DNA from 2 places in the Streptomyces sp. NPDC104106 genome. Region 2 is predicted to be linked to the other one. Evidence: predicted binding sites of a transcription regulator. Region 2 holds the regulator's gene; the other holds the start of a gene.
What was found. The regulator HspR, encoded in region 2, represses chaperone genes until heat shock. The targets are predictions, from matches to a motif close to TTGAGNNNNNNNNNCTCAA.
Positions count from the first base shown of each region.

Region 1: lon (endopeptidase La) is a predicted target of HspR. The motif match lies at 4,107-4,125, and genes of this name have one in related genera.

Region 1 is NZ_JBVJMF010000005.1:130,987-138,767, forward strand. It holds gene ACZ60X_RS14210 (ATP-binding SpoIIE family protein phosphatase) at 1-1,556, shown strand, start outside; gene lon (endopeptidase La) at 1,664-4,084, opposite strand; gene ACZ60X_RS14220 (rhomboid-like protein) at 4,219-5,058, opposite strand; gene ACZ60X_RS14225 (spermine/spermidine synthase domain-containing protein) at 5,277-5,954, shown strand; gene ACZ60X_RS14230 (response regulator transcription factor) at 6,080-6,820, shown strand; gene ACZ60X_RS14235 (sensor histidine kinase) at 6,817-7,781, shown strand, end outside.
Region 2 is NZ_JBVJMF010000011.1:311,550-319,330, reverse strand. It holds gene dnaK (molecular chaperone DnaK) at 1-1,492, shown strand, start outside; gene grpE (nucleotide exchange factor GrpE) at 1,492-2,166, shown strand; gene dnaJ (molecular chaperone DnaJ) at 2,203-3,372, shown strand; gene ACZ60X_RS26270 (heat shock protein transcriptional repressor HspR) at 3,380-3,829, shown strand; gene ACZ60X_RS26265 (sugar ABC transporter substrate-binding protein) at 4,090-5,196, shown strand; gene ACZ60X_RS26260 (helix-turn-helix transcriptional regulator) at 5,398-6,447, shown strand; gene ACZ60X_RS26255 (helix-turn-helix transcriptional regulator) at 6,489-7,499, opposite strand.

The sequences.
Region 1 (7,781 bases), on a different contig from region 2:
GGCGGCCCCACCCGGGCGCCGACGCAGGCGCCGGCACCTGGGGCCACGCCTCCGCCTCTGCTTCCGCCGGGGCCGATGCCGAGGGCGGAGCCGGGGCCGGGGAGGCGGTGGTGTGTGGGCCGGAGTCGCCGGCCGGGCGCTGTCTGGTGGCGGGGCGGGCCCTGCTGTTCGACACGCGGGAGCCGGCCGTCGCCGAGTGGGCGGCGCTGGACCCGGGCGCGGCCTGGCTGCGGGCGGCCGGGGCGGGCGCGCTGCTCGCGGTGCCGCTGCTCGCCCAGGGCGACGCCGTCGGCGTGGCCCTCTTCGCCCGGCGGCGCGAGCGCGGGCCGTTCGGGGCGGAGGAGCTGCGGCGGGCGCAGGAACTCGCCGACCGGGCGGCCGCGGCCCTGCGGCGGGCGCGCGACCACGCCCGCGCCCATGCGCACGCCCGGGCCCGGACCACCACGATGGCCCTGCAGCGCAGCCTGCTTCCGCACACCCTGCCCGAGCAGGCGGCCCTGGAGATCGCCACCCGCTATGTGCCCGCCGCCACCCGGGCCGGGGTCGGCGGCGACTGGTTCGACGTGATCCCGCTGTCCGGGGCCCGCGTCGCGCTGGTCGTCGGCGACGTCGTCGGACACGGCATCCGCGCCTCGGCGACCATGGGCCGGCTGCGCACCGCCGTCCGCACCCTGGCCGACGTCGACCTGCCGCCCGACGAACTGCTCACCCACCTCGACGACCTGGTCCTGCGGCTCGCCGCCGACGAGAGCGGCGAGGACACCTCCGACGACACGCCCGGCGGCATCGGCACGACCTGCCTGTACGCGGTCTACGACCCGGTCTCGCGCCGGTGCTCCCTGGCCCGCGCCGGGCACCCGCCGCCCGCCGTCGTCGCTCCGGACGGCGCCGTCCGGTTCCTCGACGTACCGGCCGGACCGCCGCTCGGGCTGGGCGGGCTGCCCTTCGAGGCCGCCGAGACGGAACTGCCCGAGGGCAGCCTGCTCGCCCTCTACACCGACGGACTGTTCGAGGCCCGCGAGCACGACATCGACGAGGCACTGGACAGGATGTTCGTCGCGCTCGCCCGGCCCGCCCGGTCGCTGGACGCGATCTGCGACCACGTGCTCACCGCGCTGCTGACCCAACGCCCCGACGACGACATCGCCCTCCTCGTCGCCCGCACCCGCGCGCTGCACGGGGACCGGGTGGCCGCCTGGGAGCTGGCGGACGAACCCGCCATGGTCGCCCGCGCCCGCCGCCTCACCGACGAGCAGCTGTCCACGTGGGGCCTGACGGAGGCCGCGTTCACCACCGAGCTGATGGTCAGCGAGCTGGTCACCAACGCCATCCGCTACGGCCGCCCGCCCATCCAGCTCCGGCTGATCCACCAGGACGCCACGCTGATCTGCGAGGTGTACGACGCCGGCGGCACCACCCCGCACATGCGCCGCGCCCGCATCTTCGACGAGGGCGGCCGGGGTCTGCTGCTGGTCGCCCAGCTCGCCGAGCGCTGGGGCACCCGGCACGACCGGGTCGGCAAGACGGTGTGGGCGGAACAGTCGCTCCTCCCCTGAGCGGCCCGGCCGGCCCGGATCCTCGCGGGCCGCCCCGGAAGGCGTCCACGGCGAGGGCCCGGGCCTCCCTCACGGGACCCGGGCCCTCGGTCGTCCCGCGGCGTCTGTCACGCCGCCACGGGAATCTCCGGCGCCACGCCGTTCAGGGCGGGCGCGAGCGCCAGTTCCAGGACCTGGCGGACGTCGGTCACGGTGTGGACGTCGAGCTTGTCCAGCACCTCGGCCGGGACGTCGTCCAGGTCGGGTTCGTTGCGCTTGGGGATGATCACGGTGGTCACCCCGGCGCGGTGGGCGGCGAGCAGCTTCTGCTTGACCCCGCCGATCGGCAGCACGCGGCCGGTCAGCGAGATCTCGCCGGTCATCGCCACGCCCGTGCGCACCAGCCGGCCGGAGAGCAGGGAGGCGAGGGCGGTGGTCATCGTGACGCCCGCGCTCGGGCCGTCCTTCGGGACCGCGCCCGCCGGGAAGTGGATGTGCACGCCCCGGTCCTTCAGGTCGGCCACCGGCAGTTCCAGTTCGGCGCCGTGGCTGCGCAGGAAGCTGAGCGCGATCTGCGCCGACTCCTTCATCACGTCACCGAGCTGCCCGGTCAGGGTCAGGCCCGCCGCGCCCGTCTCGGGGTCGGCCAGGGACGCCTCCACGAAGAGGACGTCGCCGCCCGCTCCCGTGACCGCGAGGCCCGTGGCCACGCCGGGCACGGACGTACGGCGCTCGGCCGGGTCCTGTGCGGACTCGGGCACGTGGTGCGGCCGGCCGATCAGGGCGCGCAGGTCGGCGTCCGTCACGGTGAACGGCAGCTCCCGCTCGCCGAGTTCGTGCTGGGCCGCGACCTTGCGCAGCAGGCGCGCGATGGAGCGCTCCAGGGTGCGCACGCCCGCCTCGCGCGTGTACTCGCCGGCCAGCTTGCGCAGCGCGCCCTCGTCGATCGTGACCTCGTCCCTGTCGATCCCGGCCCGCTCCAGCTGGCGCGGGAGCAGGTGGTCGCGGGCGATGACGACCTTCTCGTCCTCGGTGTAGCCGTCGAGCCGGACGATCTCCATACGGTCGGCGAGCGCCTCCGGGATGGCCTCCAGGACGTTGGCGGTGGCCAGGAAGACCACGTCGGACAGGTCGAGTTCGACCTCCAGGTAGTGGTCCCGGAAGGTGTGGTTCTGGGCCGGGTCGAGGACTTCCAGCAGGGCGGCCGCCGGGTCGCCGCGGAAGTCGGAGCCCACCTTGTCGATCTCGTCCAGCAGGACCACCGGGTTCATGGACCCGGCCTCCTTGATCGCGCGGACGATCCGGCCGGGCAGCGCCCCGACGTACGTACGGCGGTGGCCGCGGATCTCGGCCTCGTCGCGGACGCCGCCGAGGGCGACGCGGACGAACGTGCGGCCCATGGCGTGGGCCACGCTCTCGCCCAGGCTGGTCTTCCCGACGCCGGGGGGCCCGACGAGGGCCAGGACGGCGCCGCCGCGCCGGCCGCCGATGACGCCCAGGCCGCGGTCGTTGCGGCGCTTGCGCACCGCGAGGTACTCGGTGATGCGTTCCTTGACGTCCTCCAGGCCCGCGTGCTCGGCGTCCAGGACCGCCTTGGCGCCCTGGATGTCGTAGGCGTCCTGCGTCCGCTCGTTCCACGGCATCTCCAGGACGGTGTCCAGCCAGGTGCGGATCCAGGACCCCTCGGGGGACTGGTCGCTGGACCGCTCCAGCTTGTCGACCTCCTTGAGGGCGGCCTCGCGGACGTTCTCGGGCAGGTCGGCGGCCTCGACGCGGGCGCGGTAGTCGTCGGACTCCTCCCCCTCCTTCTCGCCGTTCAGCTCGCGCAGTTCCTTGCGGACGGCTTCCAGCTGACGGCGCAGCAGGAACTCGCGCTGCTGCTTGTCGACGCCCTCCTGGACGTCCTTGGCGATGGTCTCGGCCACGTCCTGCTCGGCGAGGTGGTCGCGCAGCGCCTGCGTGGCAAGCTTCAGCCGGGCCACCGGGTCGGCGGTCTCCAGCAGTTCGACCTTCTGCTCGATGGTCAGGAAGGGCGAGTAGCCGGAGTTGTCGGCGAGCGCGGAGACGTCCTCGATGGCCTGGACCCGGTCCACGACCTGCCAGGCGCCGCGCTTCTTCAGCCAGTTGGTGGCGAGGGCCTTGTACTCCTTGACGAGGTCGGCGACATGACCCGGCATCGGTTCCGGCACGCTCTCCTCGATCCGGGCGCCCTCGACCCACAGGGCGGCGCCGGGGCCGGTGGTACCGGCACCGATCCGCACCCGGGCGCGGCCGCGGATCAGAGCCCCCGGGTCTCCGTCGGCCAGCCGGCCGACCTGCTCGACCGTGCCGAGCACACCGGTCTTGGCGTACGTGCCGTCGATGCGCGGCACGAGCAGGACCTGAGGCTTTCCGGGCGCCGACCGGGCGGCGGCCTGCGCAGCCTCCACCGCGGCGCGCACCTCGGCGTCGCTCAGGTCCAGCGGAACGACCATGCCGGGCAGCACGACCTCGTCGTCGAGCGGCAGCACGGGCAGGACGAGCGTGAACGCCGTGGACTCAGCAGCCATGATCTCCCCTTCGGCAGTCAACTTGAGCTGTACCGACTCAACCTCTGGGCATGGTCCGGTGTTCCCACGGCGCTGTTCGCTGTGAGCGATCAGGGAAGGGTGCGGACGTTCCCGCAGGGGGAGGGGACGGCCCGTCAGGCCGAGCGAGCCCACCGGCGTACGAAGCGCCAGCTCAACACACCTATCGTCAGGGCGATCAGATGGCCCCAGTCCGTCATCGGGTCCACGAACGCGGTCAGGTCGCTCACGAGGAGTCCGGCGACCACGGTGAGGATGGGCCAGCGCAGCCACGGGGACAGCAGGCCGGACAGGGCGCCGATGCTGGCGGCCACGCCGAAGCTGATGCCGTAGTCGAGGCGGTGCAGGGACGTGGACGGCAGATGGCCCACCAGCACGGCGAGGCCCACCGGGACCTCGGTGGCGAGGGTGGCGAGGACATGGCCGGCCAGGAAGACACAGGCCGTCCGTCCGCCGCCTATACGGCGTTCCAGCGCGGTGAGCGTCAGCAGGAAGGCGGCCGTGTACGGCGAGAGGATCCCGCCCGCGATCCACAGCGCGCTCGTGAGCAGCACCACCGCGGGTGACCGCACGAGATGCGCCACGTCCGTGCTGGAGGCCTGGTAGAGGGCGTTCACGAGGCCGGGATCGGCCACCGCCGCGACGGCGGAGGTGACCGCGAGGACGGCCGCGTAGCCGAAGGTGAAGGGCGTGCCGACCGGGGTGGGCAGCAGCCGCAGGAGACGGGCGACGGGGTCCGGGGCCGGCCGCAGCCCGCGCAGACGGGCGGCGAGACTCGGGCGCGGCGCCGCCACGCGCGCGGGAACGGGGGCCTCCTCTGCGCCGCGCTGACGCGGCATGCCGTCGAGCAGGTCCGGAAGCACCGGGGCCGGCACGGTGGCCGTGCCGTCGGACAGGGGCGTGCCCGTCGAGGGCGGGGACGCGGCCGCCGCAGGGCCCGTCGCGGTCCGTTCCACGATGAGGCGCTCCTTCCGTTGGGCCCCACGATCGGGACTCGACGGGCCGCGTGTCTATGACCGGCGCCACGCGAGAGCCATTTCTCAGCAACCTCTCACGCTCTGCGCGCGTCCGCACCCCGGCGCACGCCCCTCGGACGGGCGCACCGGACCGGGGCCGGCCGTCCGTCATCGGCAATTCCCGTGCCGGACAAGGCCCGTTCAAGCAGGATGGGGGTATGACTGCCGCGTACGACACCCCCGTTGTCCTCGACCGCCGTACCGGCCCGTACGGCGAGGTGGTGCTGCGCCGGCACGGCGCGCTGCTCCAGATCATCGCCAACGGGTGCTTCCTGATGGACACCTCCGACGGCCGCTCCGAGCGGCTGCTGGTCGACGCGGCGTACGACGCGCTGGACGGGCGACCCGCGCCGGCGGTGCTGATCGGCGGGCTGGGCGTCGGCTTCTCGCTCGCGCACGCCGCCGCCGACGCGCGCTGGGGGCGGATCACCGTGGTGGAGCGGGAGCCCGCCGTCGTCGACTGGCACCGCGGCGGCCCGCTCGGGCGGATCTCCGCCGGCGCGCTCGGCGATCCGCGCACCGAGGTGGTCCAGGGCGACCTCGTCTCCTACGTCAATGAGACATCGGACACGTTCGACGCGCTGTGCCTGGACATCGACAACGGACCCGGCTGGACGGTCACGGACGGCAACGACAGCCTGTACTCCCCGGCCGGACTCGCTTCCTGCGCACGGGTGTTGAGGCCCGGCGGGGTGCTCGCGGTGTGGTCGGCCCGGCCCTCTCCGGAATTTGAAGGAAGCTTGCGGAATGCCGGGTTCCAGCAGGTGCGTACCGAAGAGGTGCCGGTTGCCCGGGGCGTTCCGGACGCCGTGCACCTCGGGGTCCGCCCTGGATAGCGACAGCGCGGCGGATCCCCGTAATGTGCTGCCCTGACGCGGATCATTCAACGGATCAACCAAGCGTCGAACGCAGACATGGGATCACCCCACGGATTCCGGAAAGCAACAAGCAGGGGCGGGCGATGGAGCAGACACACACCTCCCAGAGCGGCGCGGCGACGAGCACCCCGGGCGCACAGCGCCGGGTGCTGGTCGTCGAGGACGACCCCACGATCGTCGACGCCATCGCGGCCCGGCTGCGTGCCGAGGGATTTCTCGTGCAGACCGCGGCGGACGGTCCGGCGGCGGTCGACACGGCCGAGGCCTGGCAGCCCGACCTGCTGATCCTCGACATCATGCTGCCGGGCTTCGACGGCCTCGAGGTCTGCCGGCGGGTGCAGGCGCAGCGGCCGGTGCCGGTGCTGATGCTGACCGCACGGGACGACGAGACGGACATGCTGGTCGGTCTCGGGGTCGGCGCGGACGACTACATGACCAAGCCGTTCTCGATGCGGGAGCTGGCGGCGCGCGTGCACGTGCTGCTGCGCCGGGTGGAGCGGGCGGCCCTCGCCGCCACGACTCCGCGCTCCGGCATACTGCGCCTCGGCGAGCTGGAGATCGACCACGCGCAGCGCCGGGTGCGGGTGAAGTCCGAGGACGTCCACCTGACGCCGACCGAGTTCGACCTGTTGGTGTGCCTCGCGAACACCCCGCGTGCGGTGCTCTCCCGGGAGCAGCTGCTGGCCGAGGTGTGGGACTGGGCGGACGCCTCCGGGACCCGCACGGTCGACAGCCACATCAAGGCGCTGCGCCGGAAGATCGGCGCGGAGCGGATCCGCACGGTGCACGGCGTGGGCTACGCCCTGGAGACACCGACGCCATGAGCGCGGACGGGCGCCAGGCCGCACGGAGGAGCTCCGGGGCCCCCGGTGAGGAACCCTGGGGCCGGGTGCGCCCGTTCTCGATCAAGACCAAGCTGGGCGCGCTCGTCGTCATCTCGGTGCTGATCACCACCGGTCTGTCGATGATCGCGGTGCACACCAAGACCGAGCTGCGCTTCATCACGGTCTTCTCGATGATCGCCACGCTGCTGATCACCCAGTTCGTGGCGCACTCGCTGACCATGCCGCTGGACGAGATGAACGCGGTGGCGCGGTCGATCTCACAGGGCGACTACACCCGCCGGGTGCGGGAGAACCGCCGGGACGAACTGGGCGACCTGGCCGAGACGATCAACGTCATGGCCGACGAGCTGGAGGCCCAGGACCGCCAGCGCAAGGAGCTGGTCGCGAACGTCTCGCACGAGCTGCGCACGCCCATCGCCGGGCTGCGCGCGGTGCTGGAGAACATCGTCGACGGGGTCACCGAGGCCGACCAGGAGACGATGCGCACGGCCCTGAAGCAGACCGAGCGGCTGGGCCGCCTGGTGGAGACCCTGCTGGACCTGTCCCGGCTGGACAACGGCGTCGTCCCGCTGAAGACGCGCCGCTTCGAGGTGTGGCCGTATCTGTCGGGCGTGCTGAAGGAGGCCAACATGGTCGCCTCGGCGCGGGCCGGCATCGCCTCCGGCTCCGGCAGCCACACCCGCACCGACGTCCACCTCCACCTGGACGTCTCCCCGCCGGAGCTGACCGCGCACGCGGACCCCGAGCGCATCCACCAGGTCGTCGCCAACCTGATCGACAACGCGGTCAAGCACAGCCCGCCGCACGGCCGTGTGACCGTGAAGGCGCGGCGCGGGCCGCAGCCGGACTCGCTGGAGCTGGAGGTCCTGGACGAGGGCCCCGGTATCCCCCGCTCCGAGTGGCACAAGGTGTTCGAGCGCTTCAACCGGGGCGCGGTGAC
Region 2 (7,781 bases):
CATCACCGTCCCGGCCTACTTCAACGACTCCGAGCGCCAGGCCACCAAGGAGGCCGGCGAGATCGCGGGCCTGAACGTCCTGCGCATCGTCAACGAGCCGACCGCCGCCGCCCTCGCCTACGGCCTCGACAAGGACGACCAGACGATCCTCGTCTTCGACCTCGGCGGTGGCACCTTCGACGTGTCCCTGCTGGAGATCGGCGACGGCGTCGTCGAGGTGAAGGCCACCAACGGTGACAACCACCTCGGCGGTGACGACTGGGACCAGCGCGTCGTCGACTACCTGGTCAAGCAGTTCCAGTCCGGCCACGGCGTGGACCTGAGCAAGGACAAGATGGCTCTGCAGCGTCTGCGCGAGGCTGCCGAGAAGGCGAAGATCGAGCTGTCCTCCTCGACCGAGACCTCGATCAACCTGCCGTACATCACGGCGTCCGCCGAGGGCCCGCTGCACCTGGACGAGAAGCTCACCCGCGCCCAGTTCCAGCAGCTGACGGCCGACCTGCTGGAGCGCTGCAAGACGCCGTTCCACAACGTCATCAAGGACGCCGGCATCTCCATCAACGACATCGACCACGTCGTGCTCGTCGGTGGCTCCACCCGCATGCCCGCCGTCGCCGAGCTGGTCAAGGAGCTGACCGGCGGCAAGGAGGCCAACAAGGGTGTGAACCCGGACGAGGTCGTCGCCATCGGCGCCTCGCTCCAGGCCGGTGTCCTCAAGGGCGAGGTCAAGGACGTCCTGCTCCTCGACGTCACCCCGCTGTCCCTCGGCATCGAGACCAAGGGCGGCATCATGACCAAGCTGATCGAGCGCAACACCACGATCCCGACCAAGCGCTCGGAGATCTTCACGACGGCGGAGGACAACCAGCCGTCCGTGCAGATCCAGGTCTACCAGGGCGAGCGCGAGATCGCGGCGTACAACAAGAAGCTCGGCATGTTCGAGCTGACCGGTCTGCCGCCGGCCCCGCGCGGTGTCCCGCAGATCGAGGTCTCCTTCGACATCGACGCCAACGGCATCATGCACGTGACCGCCAAGGACCTGGGCACGGGCAAGGAGCAGAAGATGACCGTCACCGGCGGCTCCTCGCTGCCGAAGGACGAGGTCGACCGCATGCGCCAGGAGGCCGAGCAGTACGCGGAGGAGGACCACCGCCGCCGCGAGGCCGCCGAGACCCGCAACCAGGGCGAGCAGCTCGTCTACCAGACCGAGAAGTTCCTCAAGGACAACGAGGACAAGGTCCCGGGCGAGGTCAAGACCGAGGTGGAGACCGCCGTCGCCGAGCTGAAGGAGAAGCTCAAGGGCGAGGACACCGCCGAGATCCGCACCGCCACCGAGAAGGTCGCGGCCGTCTCGCAGAAGCTGGGCCAGGCCATGTACGCCGACGCCCAGGCCGCGCAGGGTGCCGCCGGCGGTGCCGGTGAGGCCAAGGCCGACGACGACGTCGTCGACGCCGAGATCGTGGACGAGGACAAGCCGAAGGGTGCCGCGTGATGTCGGAGGAGACCCCGGGCTTCGAGGAGAAGCCCGACGTCCCCTCCGGCGCGACCCCCGACGACGCCGAGTCGAAGGCCGCCCCCGAGAAGGGGGCGGCCCCGGCCGGGGACGGAACCGAGAACGCGGGCCTGGTGGCCCAGCTGGACCAGGTGCGCACCGCGCTGAACGAGCGCACGGCCGACCTCCAGCGCCTCCAGGCCGAGTACCAGAACTACCGCCGCCGGGTCGAGCGGGACCGGGTCACGGTCAAGGAGATCGCCATCGCGAACCTCCTGACCGAGCTGCTGCCCGTGCTCGACGACATCGGCCGCGCACGGGAACACGGCGAGCTGGTCGGCGGCTTCAAGTCGGTGGGCGAGTCGCTGGAGACCGTCGCGGCGAAGATGGGCCTGCAGCAGTTCGGCAAGGAGGGCGAGCCCTTCGACCCGACCATCCACGAGGCCCTGATGCACAGTTACGCGCCGGACGTCACCGAGACGACCTGCGTGGCGATCCTGCAGCCCGGGTATCGCATCGGCGAGCGCACCATCCGCCCCGCGCGGGTGGCCGTCGCCGAGCCGCAGCCCGGCGCGCAGACCGTCAAGACCGAGGCCGCCGAGGACGACACGTCCGAGGCGAAGAAGGCCTCCGCCGCCGATGACAAGGAGAGCGGTGGCCCGGAGGAGGGCTGACGTCATCACTGAGAGCAGGAAGGAGGGACGTCGGGGATGAGTACCAAGGACTTCATCGAGAAGGACTACTACAAGGTCCTCGGCGTCCCGAAGGACGCCACCGAGGCCGAGATCAAGAAGGCGTACCGCAAGCTCGCGCGCGAGTTCCACCCGGACGCCAACAAGGGCAACGCCAAGGCGGAGGAGCGCTTCAAGGAGATCTCCGAGGCGAACGACATCCTCGGCGACCCCAAGAAGCGCAAGGAGTACGACGACGCCCGCGCCCTGTTCGGCAGCGGCGGCTTCCGCCCCGGGCCGGGCGCCGGCGGCTCCTTCAACTTCGACCTGGGCGACCTCTTCGGAGGCGCGGGCGGCACCCAGGGCGGAGGCTTCGGCGGCGGACTCGGTGACGTCTTCGGGGGGCTGTTCAACCGCGGCGGCGCCGCGGGCACCCGCACCCAGCCCCGGCGCGGCCAGGACATCGAGTCCGAGGTCACGCTGAGCTTCACGGAGGCCATCGAGGGCGCCACGGTGCCGCTGCGGATGTCCTCCCAGGCGCCCTGCAAGGCCTGCTCGGGCACCGGCGACAAGAACGGCACACCGCGCGTGTGCCCGACCTGCGTCGGCACCGGCCAGGTGGCCCGGGGCTCGGGCGGCGGCTTCTCCCTGACCGACCCCTGCCCCGACTGCAAGGGGCGCGGCCTGATCGCCGAGCACCCCTGCCCGGACTGCAAGGGCAGCGGCCGGGCGAAGTCCTCGCGCACCATGCAGGTCCGCATCCCGGCGGGTGTCACCGACGGGCAGCGGATCCGGCTGCGCGGCAAGGGCGCGCCCGGCGAGCGGGGCGGACCGGCGGGCGACCTGTACGTGGTCGTGCACGTCGGCGAGCACCCGGTGTTCGGCCGCAAGGGCGACAACCTCACGGTCACCGTGCCCGTCACGTATCCCGAGGCCGCCCTCGGCGGCGAGGTGCGGGTGCCGACCCTCGGCGGCCCGCCCGTCACGCTGAAACTCCCGCCCGGCACCCCCAACGGCCGCACGATGCGCGCCCGGGGCAAGGGCGCGGTCCGCAAGGACGGCACCCGGGGTGATCTGCTGGTCACCGTCGAGGTGCGTGTCCCGAAGGACGTGACGGGGAAGGCTCGTGACGCGCTGGAGGCGTATCGCGAGGCGACCGCGGGCGACGATCCGCGGGCGGAGCTGTTCGAGGCCGCGAAGGGAGACTGAGAGAGAGATGGACGGCCGTCGACGTAACCCGTATGAACTGACCGAGGAGACCCCGGTCTACGTCATCTCGGTGGCGGCCCAGCTCTCCGGACTCCACCCGCAGACGCTGCGCCAGTACGACCGGCTCGGCCTGGTGTCCCCGGACCGGACCGCCGGCCGGGGGCGGCGCTACTCGGCCCGTGACATCGAACTGCTCCGCCAGGTGCAGCAGTTGTCGCAGGACGAGGGCATCAACCTGGCCGGGATCAAGCGCATCATCGAGCTGGAGAACCAGGTCGCCGCGCTGCAGTCCCGCGTCGCGGAGCTTCAGGCGGCCCTGGACGGCGCAGCGGCCGCGATGCAGCAGCGCGAGGCCGCCGTACACGCCTCCTACCGCCGTGACCTCGTGCCGTACCAGGAGGTGCAGCAGACCAGCGCGCTGGTCGTGTGGCGGCCCAAGCGGCAGCAGCGCGACTGAACTGGCCGGAAACGAGCGGTGCCTGCGCAGGGGCCGGGAGACCAGCGAGGTCTCCCGGCCCCTTTCGCGTTCTTTGCCTCCGCGTGAACTCCCCTTGGATGGAGAGCCCGTAAAGGGTGTTTGAAGACGATTGCGCTCCTCCTCCACAGGCGCAGCGGAGCGTGGTGTTGCGCACTCGTTAAGTAGTTCTTCTTGACGCCGGGTGTGCCCTCCGCGTTGTCTTTTCAGACACCTGCAACGCACCCGAAGTGAGCCCCCGCATGCGCCGTATCGCCATAACCGTGGCCGCGTCCACGATGACCGTCTCGCTCGCCGGCTGCGGCATGCTGAACGCGACGGGGAGCGGCGCGAGCGCGAGCCCGAGCAAGGGTGACGACCTCACCGTGGGCCTGCTGCTGCCGGAGACGGCGAACACCCGCTACGACAAGTTCGACTACCCCATCATCAGGTCCCAGGTCACCCAGCTCACCAAGAACCGGGGCAAGGTCGAGTACGCCAACGCCGACGCGAACGCGGACAAGCAGGCCGGGCAGATGCAGAAGATGATCGACGACAAGGTCGCCGTCATCCTGCTCGACGCGGTCGACGCGCACGGCATCGCCGACGAGGTGAAGAAGGCCAAGGACGCGGGCATCCCGGTCATCGCCTACGACCGGCTCGCCGAGGGCCCGATCGACGCGTACGTCTCCTTCGACAATGAACTGGTCGGCGAGGTGCAGGGCCGTACCCTCCTGGAGGCGCTCGGCTCGCACGCCGACAGCTCCGAGAAGATCGTCATGATGAACGGCTCGCCCACCGACCCGAACGCCAAGCAGTTCAAGGAGGGCGCGCTCTCCGAGCTGAACGGCAAGGTGACCATCGCGGCGTCGTACGACACGACGGGCTGGAAGCCGGAGATCGCCGAGGCGAACATGACCAAGGCGATCAACGAGATCGGCAAGCACAACATCGCCGCGGTCTACTCGGCCAACGACGACATGGCCGGCGGTGTCATCAAGGCCTTGGAGGCGGCCGGCGTCACCAGCCTGCCCCCGATCACCGGCCAGGACGCCTCACTCGAGGGCGTGCAGCGGGTCGTGGCCGGCGAGCAGTACATGAGCGTGTACAAGTCGTACCCGGACGAGGCCCAGGCCGCTGCCCAGATGGCCGTCGCCAGGGTCCAGGGCAAGGACATCCAGTTCGACGCCCTCACCCAGGACAAGGCCGACAGCCCCACCACCAAGAACATCCCGGCCAAGCTCATCCAGCCGGTCGCGCTGACCAAGAGCAACATCAAGGCGACGGTCGTCGCGGACGGCATCTACACGGTGGGCGACATCTGCACGGCGAAGTACAAGGCGGCGTGCGCGGCGATCGGCCTGAAGTAGCCCGCGACCGGGCGGAACTGCCCGCGCCCGGGCGCGGGCAGGCCGCAGCTTCCTGCAACGGCGCGCGGCGGAGCCCGGTCGATATCCGGGCATAACCCCCCTTTCCGGTGGGTCTGTTGAGGCGAGCCGTGTTGCGGACCCGGTCGGCGCCGCGCATAGTTGCGCTGCGGAAGTGGCAGCACACCGGGGGTGAAATGGGTGATGGCCGGGCGCGGGGCGGAGGAGCATCCACACGGCGCCGACCGACTGTGCGCGGCCGGCGACCGGTTGTATTCCCGGGCCGTGCGCCGCGGGCGGGTGCCCCGCACCGACGTCGAGACGGTGCCGTGCCTGCTGGAGCTGGCCCTGCTGCACCCGGACCCCGACGACATGGACTGGCTGGTGCCGACCTCCCCGCAGGAGGTCATGACCCGGCTGCTGCGCGGGGTCTACGACGAGGTCAGCGCGAGCCAGCGCCGGATGGGCTCCGCGGTGGCCGCCTTCGAGTGGTACGCCGGCCTCGGCCGCCGGCTGCACGCGCTGTCGGCACCGGCCGAGGGCAGCGCGATCCGGGTGCTGGACGGCCTGTCCCGGATCCAGGCCGCGATGGACGAGGCGACCGAGGCGTGCACGACCGAGGTGCTGACCGTGCAGCCGGGCGGCATCCGGCGTGAGGCGGAGCTGACGGAGGGCCTGCACCGAGCCCTGGCGCTGCGCGGCCGGGGCGTACGCATGCGCGACCTCTACACCCATGTCGCCCGCCACGGCCAGGGCCTGCTCAACTACCTGGAGCTGATGGGCGACACGGTGGAGGCGCGCACCCTGGACGAGGTGATCGACCGGCTGATCCTCTTCGACCGCACGGTGGCCTTCATCCCCGCCAACGCCGACCGCACGATGGCCCTGGAGCTGCGCCACCCGGCCCTGGTGGAGTACCTGGTGACGGTCTTCGAACGCCTCTGGCGCCTCGCCATCCCCCTGACGGCCCCGCTTCCCGACACCGGCATCGAGGGCATCTCCCACCGCGAGCAGTCGATCGCGGCGCTGCTGGCGGAGGGCCACCAGGACGCGGTGATCGCCGAGCGCCTCGGCATCAGCGTCCGCACCTGCCGCGCCCACATCGCCCGCCTGTCGGAGACCCTGGGCGCGGCCAGCCGCACCCAACTCGGCGTCCGCATCGCCCAGGTGGGCCTGCACGTCCACCGCCCCGGCCCGCCCGGGGCCGCGCCGGCCCTCACGACTCCCGAGCGGGACTCCCCGACCGTGCGATGAGACGACCGAGCAGCCGCGCGGTGCGGATGTTCACCGAACTGTCATTGCTCCCGATCGAGGATGCCGGACTGGGCTATGAGGTAGCCGAGCTGGGCGCGGCTGCCGCTGCCGAGGGCCTGGGCGAGCTTGGCGATGTGGGCGCGGCAGGTGCGGACGTTCATGCCCAGACGGCGCGCGATGGCCTCGTCCACGTGGCCCTCGACGAGGAGTTTGGCGATGGAGTGCTGGATCTCGGTGATGCCGCCCGGGGCGACTTCGTACGGGCCGCCCACGCTGAGCGGGACCGCGCGGCTCCACATGAACTCGAAGACCTTGATCAGGTAGCGGACCAGGCCCGGCTGGCGCACTTCCAGGGCGACCTGCTGATCGTCGCGGACAGGGATGAACGCAACGGTCTCGTCGCAGATGATGAGCCGCTCCACGAGTTCGTCGATGGTCCGGTACTCTGCCTTGCCGTCGGCGAGATGTGCCGCGTACGCGAGCTTCTCAGGGCTGTACCGGGCTGTGTGCTGGTACAGGGTGCGGATGCGGACACCGCGTTCTATGAGCGGCCTGTCCCGCTCCAGTGCCCGTCGCTGGCTGCTTTCGGGAAGGCGGTCGCTCGGCTGGATCGTGAGTACTTCGGTCTGGCACTGCGCGGTCGCGAGATTGAGGGCATTGTTGATGAGGTCACCACCCTCCAGGATGGTGAGCGAGTCGCTGCCCGTCATCGTCTGCACGCCGAGGGCCATGAAGGGCTCGAAGGCGTCGGCGAGCCGCGTCGACAACTGCCGGCGCTCCGTGATCTCACGCTCGATCGGGCCGAGTCGGTGGGCCAGGGCGACCGCCGGGGGGAGCGGTCGCAGCCAGTCCGGGTCGACGGGATCCGGCTGGAGCAGGCCGAATTCCATCAGGCAGGGGGCTTCCGCGGCGTCCGGGCGGGCGACGCCGCCGGCACGCAGAGCGGCGGCATAAATCCGACGTCCGTCCTCACAGAGGTCGGCCACGCCGTGGGGATGTGCCGCTTTCGCCCGATTCGTTGTCAAATCTCCACCCCCCAGGGTCCTGAACATGCAGGAACATGATGCACCGATTGTGTGGTCATGACGTGCCCGAATGAGCCATCGTCGTACCTGACGGGGGAAAAGGGGACCTTCAAGTGAGGACGAAGCCGGACATGCGCAAGAGAATGCTTCGCTCGGTGCTTGTAGCCGCTTTCTCCGCCATAGCGATCGCGAGCGCGTGGAGCGGCTTGTCCGAGGCGAACGGGGACGTTCGGGCGAACACCGGGTGGCCGGCCGCGGCGGCGACTGTCGCCGCCGAAGGCAACACCAATGGACCTGCCTCGACGACCG